3 regions of the Streptomyces sp. NPDC087859 genome follow, and region 1 is predicted to be linked to each of the others. Evidence: riboswitches for the same ligand, from Rfam matches in the RefSeq annotation. Region 1 holds a riboswitch; each other region holds the start of a gene.
What was found. Region 1 has a riboswitch for S-adenosylmethionine ahead of thrC (threonine synthase). Riboswitches for the same ligand answer to the same signal wherever they lie in the genome.
Positions count from the first base shown of each region.

Region 2: linked by a shared signal. The riboswitch ahead of ACIOHP_RS17655 (aminotransferase class V-fold PLP-dependent enzyme) and the one ahead of thrC (threonine synthase) in region 1 are both predicted to bind S-adenosylmethionine.
Region 3: linked by a shared signal. The riboswitch ahead of ACIOHP_RS44020 (ABC transporter substrate-binding protein) and the one ahead of thrC (threonine synthase) in region 1 are both predicted to bind S-adenosylmethionine.

Region 1 is NZ_JBIUUU010000004.1:139,182-141,375, forward strand. Features, by position in the region: gene ACIOHP_RS10770 (glucosyl-3-phosphoglycerate synthase) at 1-505, opposite strand, end outside; SAM riboswitch class I at 672-813, shown strand; gene thrC (threonine synthase) at 832-2,115, shown strand; gene ACIOHP_RS10780 (MoaD/ThiS family protein) at 2,146-2,194, shown strand, end outside.
Region 2 is NZ_JBIUUU010000006.1:504,441-506,634, forward strand. Features, by position in the region: gene ACIOHP_RS17655 (aminotransferase class V-fold PLP-dependent enzyme) at 1-1,148, opposite strand, end outside; SAM riboswitch class IV at 1,294-1,410, opposite strand; gene trpD (anthranilate phosphoribosyltransferase) at 1,485-2,194, opposite strand, start outside.
Region 3 is NZ_JBIUUU010000026.1:74,793-76,986, forward strand. Features, by position in the region: gene ACIOHP_RS44015 (hypothetical protein) at 46-759, shown strand; SAM riboswitch class IV at 857-970, shown strand; gene ACIOHP_RS44020 (ABC transporter substrate-binding protein) at 1,332-2,194, shown strand, end outside.

The DNA of each region.
Region 1 (2,194 bases):
CCTGGCCGGCCGCGCCGCCCAGCGGGCGGTCGTACATGCCCTTGACGAGGTCGACGCCGGGGTCGGTGAGCAGCGGGCCCACGATCCCGGAGACGAAGTCGGAGGAGAACTCCTTCAGGTCGGCGTCGATGAAGCAGACGATGTCACCGCGGGTCACCAGGAGCGAGCGCCACAGCACCTCGCCCTTGCCGGGCACCGCCGGGAGACGGGGCAGGATGTCGTCGCGGTGGACGACGGTCGCCCCGGCCGCGGCGGCGACCTGCGATGTACGGTCGGTGGAGCCCGAGTCGACGACGACTATCTCGTCGACGAGGGGGACCTGCTGCATGAGGTCGTGACGGATCACGGAGACGATGTCACCGACCGTCTCCTCCTCGTTGAGTGCGGGCAGTACGACGCTGACCGACTGGTTCGTGCGTTGCTTGGCGGCCAGGAGCTGGTGGAGCGGGCGATCGGTCAGGGACCAGGACCGGGTGGTCAGCCAGCGCTCGACTTCGTTCAGCACAGTGCGCGGCTCCTCTGCGTTCTCTCGGCGAGTATGCGTATCAGCGTGTGATCCATCTCGCGGTTCGGACGACTATCTCAACTGTCCTGGTCGTCGGTTACAGTCTTGAACAACGCGGATGACCATCGCATGTCGAGGGTGGCCCGCCGTTCACACAACTTCATACCGCTCATCCAGAGGGGCAGAGGGATACGGCCCGATGAAGCCCCGGCAACCCTCCAGTCGGTTTCTCGTCACCAGCGAGGCTCCCGACTCGGGAAGGTGCCAAATCCGTCTCACGGCGAGATGCGTCGTGAGGAAGATGAGGAGAAAGGGCCTCGCCTCTCATGGCTGCGCAGACTGTTGCAAGCACCACCGAAAACACCGTAGACCTCGGCCCGGCCGCGGCGCTCAGCTGCCGCGAGTGCGGTCACCGCGTCCCCCTCGGCCCGGTTTTCGCGTGCGAGGAGTGTTTCGGCCCGCTCGAGATCGCCTACGACTTCTCGGCCTACGACACCGAGGAGCTCCGCAAGCGGATCGAGGCGGGACCCGCGAACATCTGGCGCTACGCGCCGTTGCTGCCCGTCCCCGCGGACGTGGCCGACAAGCCCAACATCAACCCGGGCTGGACCCAGCTCGTCAAGGCCGACAACCTGGCCCGCGAACTCGGTGTCACCGGCGGTCTGTATGTGAAGGACGACTCCGGCAACCCGACGCACTCCTTCAAGGACCGCGTCGTCGCCCAGGCCCTGGAGGCCGCGCGCGCCTTCGGCTTCACCACCCTCTCCTGCTCCTCCACGGGCAACCTGGCCGGTGCCGTCGGCGCCGCCGCCGCCCGCGCCGGCTTCCGTTCCTGCGTGTTCATCCCGCACGACCTGGAGCAGGGCAAGATCGTCATGGCCGCGATCTACGGCGGCGAGCTCGTCGGCATCGAGGGCAATTACGACGATGTGAACCGCTTCTGCTCCGAGCTGATCGGCGACCCGGCCGGCGAGGGCTGGGGCTTCGTCAACGTCAACCTGCGGCCCTACTACGCCGAGGGCTCCAAGACCCTGGCGTACGAGATCTGCGAGCAGCTCGGCTGGCGGCTCCCCGACCAGCTGGTCGTGCCGATCGCCTCCGGCTCGCAGCTCACGAAGATCGACAAGGGGCTCCAGGAGCTGATCAAGCTCGGGCTCGTCGAGGACAGGCCGTACCGGATCTTCGGCGCCCAGGCCGAGGGCTGCTCGCCGGTCTCCGTCGCCTACAAGGCGGGCCACGACGTGGTGCGGCCGCAGAAGCCGAACACCATCGCCAAGTCCCTCGCCATCGGCAACCCGGCGGACGGGCCGTACGTCCTGGACATCGCGCGCCGTACCGGCGGTGCGGTGGAGGACGTCAACGACGAGCAGGTCGTGGACGCGATCAAGCTGCTGGCGCGGACCGAGGGCATCTTCGCGGAGACCGCGGGCGGTGTGACGGTCGGTGTCACCAAGAAGCTGATCGAGAACGGCCTGCTGGACCCGACGCTGACCACCGTTGTGCTGAACACGGGCGACGGACTGAAGACCCTGGACGCGGTGGCGGGTACGGGGCTCACCGCGACCATCCGCCCCAACCTTGACTCGTTCCGCGAGGCCGGCCTCGTCTAGGCCCCCGCAACCCCGACCGGAGGTTCAACCGTGAGCGTCAACGTCCGCATCCCCACCATCCTGCGCACCTACACCGGCG
Region 2 (2,194 bases), on a different contig from region 1:
GTGCGGACGAGGGGGTGGGCGCAGAAGAGGCCGTCGCGGACACCGATGCCGTACTCGGCGGAGAGGGCGGCGGCGAAGTGGGAGCTGTTCCAGCCCTCGACGACGAAGGAGATGACGCCGACGCGCGGGGCGTCGTCCCCGAAGAGGGAGAGGATCCGGACCTCCGGGACCTCGGCGAGGCCGGCCTTCACCTTCTCGATCAGGTGCCGCTCACGGGCGACCAGGGTGTCGAAGCCGGCCTCGGTGAGCGCCTTGCAGGCCGAGGCGATGGAGTAGGCGCCGATCACGTTCGGGGACCCGGCCTCGTGGCGGGCCGCGGTCTCGTGCCACTCGACGTCCACGCCGCCGTCCGTACGGCGGGTGACCTTGCGGCTGGCGCCGCCGCCGGCGAGGTAGGGGTCGGCGGCCTGGAGCCAGTCGGCGCGGCCCGCGAGGACACCGGAGCCGAAGGGCGCGTACAGCTTGTGGCCGGAGAAGGCGATCCAGTCGACGTCCAGGTCCCGCACGGAGACCGGGTGGTGGGGGGCCAGCTGGGCGGCGTCCAGGACGATCCGGGCGCCGTGCGCGTGGGCGGCGGCGGCCAGCTCACGCACCGGCCACAGCTCGCCGGTGACGTTGGAGGCGCCGGTCACGCAGACCAGGGCCGGGCCGTAGGGGTCGCGGGCCGCCAGGGCCTTCTCCAGGGTCTCGACGGCCTGGGCCGGGGTGCGCGGGGCGTCGAGGTAGGTGACGCGGGCGTCCTGCCAGGGCAGCAGGCTCGCGTGGTGCTCGGTCTCGAAGACGAAGACCTGGCAGTCGGCGGGGAGGGCGGCGGCGAGGAGGTTCAGGGAGTCCGTGGTCGAGCGGGTGAAGATCAGCTGGTCGTCGGCGCGGCAGTCCAGGAACTCACAGATCGTCTTACGGGCGTTCTCGAAGAGGTCCGTCGACAGCTGGGAGAGGTAGCCGGCGCCGCGGTGGACACTGCCGTAGTAGGGGGCGTAGGCCGCCACGTCGTCCCACACGCGCTGAAGCGCGGGGGCGCTGGCCGCGTAGTCGAGGGCCGCGTAGGTGACCTCGCCGCCGGTGACGAGCGGGACGGTGACATCGCTTCCCAGAACGGGCAGCGGGGCACAAATGGTCTGGGCGGCGGCAGCGGTGGAGACAGACATGGGGAACTCCCGTGAGAGAGCATGCCGAAGCAGGGCATGCGGAGATGAGGAAAAGGGTGCGCGGAGGCGGGGCTCGGCAGCCCTATCGCATTCGCTTGCTCACGGAAGACTCCCTCGAACGACCAGGACCCCTGGATTCGAGAGGGGCCCGCGCTTGCCGTAGACCTCGCTGCCTACGGCCTGGTCTTCACCCGGGGCACCCCGCCACGGACGGAGGGTTGCCGGACAGTCGGCCGGGGCCTCATGACTGTCACTCATGACCTGGTCAAAGAACGTACGCGATGTGATCGTCGTCCCGCAACCCGTGTCCGGATCGCGGGACGACAGCCGGTGGCGTCAGGCGTTGCTGGCCGCCGCCCAGCGCTCCAGGGTCCGCTTGGCCGCGCCGGAGTCGATCGACTCGGCCGCCTTCGCCATGCCGACCCGGATCTGGTCCACGAGCGGTGCCTCCGTCGGTGCGAACGCCACCAGCGCCGCGGCCGAGTTGAGCAGGACCGCGTCCCGCACCGCTCCGGTCTCGCCGTCCAGCAGACGCCGGGCGACCTCGGCGTTGAACGAGGCGTCCGCGCCCCGCAGCGCCTCCACCGGCACCAGTTCGAGACCGACGTCCCGCGGGTCGAAGGCCTCCTCGCGCACCTTGCCGTCGCGGACGACCCACACCCGTGAAGTGGCCGTGGTCGTCAGCTCGTCGAGACCGTCGTCACCGCGGAAGACCAGCGCGGAGGAGCCGCGCTCGGCGAGCACTCCGGCCATGAGCCCCGCCATCCGGGTGTCGAAGCAGCCGACCGCCGAGGCGGTGACCCTCGCGGGGTTGGTCAGCGGGCCGAGCAGGTTGAACGAGGTCGGGATCCCGAGGTCCCGGCGGACCCCGCCGACGAACCGCATCGACGGGTGGAACCTGGCCGCGAAACAGAAGGTGATGCCGGCCTCCTCCACCACCTGGGCCACCCGCGCGGGCGACAGGTCCAGGTTGATGCCGAGCTTCTCCAGGACGTCGGAGGAACCGCTCGCCGAGGACGAGGCCCGGTTGCCGTGCTTGACGACCT
Region 3 (2,194 bases), on a different contig from region 1:
CTCCCTCGCCCGGCAGCCGTACCCGCCTGGGAAATGAAGTTCAGCATGCACATCCTGGAAGACCCGTCCGAGCTCTCGCCGCGCGCACAGGATTTCCTTCGCCGCACGGGCCGGCGTGAGCACCCCGTCCGGTTCGGGCTGCCGATGGAGTTCTGGCACGTGCACGATCAGGCGGGGAAGCTCGTGCCCGCCCCGCTGGATCTCCTCATCCGCTGCGAGGGATTCGAGCAGAAGTTCGCGGGCCTGCGGTACGAGGTACGCCGTAGCCGGGTGGTGGCCGGGGAGCGGTACGAGTCCGTCCGCAGGTGGGAGTACGACCACCTCGGCATGAAGACGCGAGCATGGCAGGACCCCGGAAGAGACGGCTGGTACTTCGAATGGACCGGCGAGCGGGTGTCGAAGCCGTGCCGGGACCTGATCCACACCGACGGCAGCGTGGGCACCGACGTCGACGGCAGCAGTCCCTTCCTCCCCGTAGCACCGTCCCTGCTGCATCTGATCGAATCGCATGCCCTCACCGACGCGGTCGCGACATGGAAGCCATGGCCCGTGGGCACGCTCGCGGCAGCGGCCATCGCACTCCTCGACGGCCTGGTGGAAGTCCCCCAGGCCTCATGGAGTTCCTCGCGGTGGCGGCTGTCGGACGCTGTTGCCGTCATGGACCACGACACCTGGGACCGCGAGAACCCGCGTCGCCTGACGCACATCTGGTCTCGCGGAGAGGCCGGCCACCGCCAAGTGCGGGCGCTCGTGGACTGATTGGGGCTGATGACCACGCTCAGGGTGACGCCTTCTCGAACAGGGCGCCCGGTGGTGGCATTGACGTACGACAAGACCGCTCCGTACGATCACGATCGGCATTGAGTGTCAGCGTCCAGCCCTGGCTTGCTGACCGGCAACCCTCCCGCGCGGTGGGGTGCTCCAGGTGAAAGCCCGGCGGGATCACCGAGGATTCCCGCAAGCGCGTGGCCCCGTCTCCGGGGCCGGAGACGGGGAGGACCGGTATGCGGCACGGTGGTGAACTCAGCGCCTCCTTCGCCGTCGCCACGGTGTTCTCCCGCCTCGCGCGTCGACGCCATATCGATCTGAAGCGCTCGACCAGCTGCCTCTGTCAGGCCTGACGAGCCCGTCCGCGGCCGGCTGACCTCCGCCACCGGCCCGCCTTCCCCGCGCTCTTCCCGGCCACCGGCTCCCGGTGTCGCCCGCCTGTCCCTGTCTGCACAGCGCTCCCCCGCCACCGGCGTCATGCCGGCCGGGGCCGCACACCCATGCACGGCCGTGCCTGGTACGGCACCCCCTTGCCTGGTGACACCAGTAGGAGATACCCCTCCGTGACAGCACTTCCGGATTTCAGAACCTTCCGATGGGCGCCCCTCGCCGCCCTCCTGACCACCAGTGTTCTGCTGACCGCCTGCGGCTCGGGCAGCACCGGCTCGGACAGCGGAAGCAGCCGGCCCCAGTCCGGCGGCACCTTGACCTTCGCGGTGGGTTCCGACGCCGGCTGCGTGGACCCGCAGCAGGTCGGCAGCAACGAAAGCATCTACTCGGTACGTCAGACCGTGGACTCCCTCACCGACCAGGACCCCGGGACCGGCAAGATCGTGCCGTGGCTCGCCAAGAGCTGGGACATCAACGCCGACGCGACGGAGTTCACGTTCCATCTGCGCTCGGGTGTCACCTTCAGCGACGGCTCCGAGCTGACCGCGCAGGTGGTCAAGGACAACTTCGACGCGGTCCCGAAGCTCGGCGCGTTGGGCGTCCTCGCCCAGGGCTATCTGAGCAGCGTCAAGAGCACCGCCGCGGTGGACCCGCTGACCGTCAAGGTGACCTTCAAGGAGCCCAACGCACAGTTCCTCCAGGCGACTTCGACCCACTCGCTGGGCATCGAGTCGTCGGCGAGCGTGAAGAAGACTCCGCAGCAGAAGTGCAGTGACGGTGTGGTCGGGTCGGGACCGTTCGTGCTGAAGCAGTACGTGCAGAACCAGTCGATCACCCTGGCCAAGCGCACCGGGTACGACTGGGGTTCCTCGCTGTGGTCCAAGAAGGGCGAGGCCTACCTGGACAAGCTGGTGTTCAAGGTCGTGCCCGAGGCGGGGGTGCGGGCCGGAAGCCTCCAGTCCGGTCAGGTGGACGCGATCAGCAGCGTCGGCAAGGCCAACGAGGCGGCGCTCAAGGGCGGCCAGGTCACCCTCCT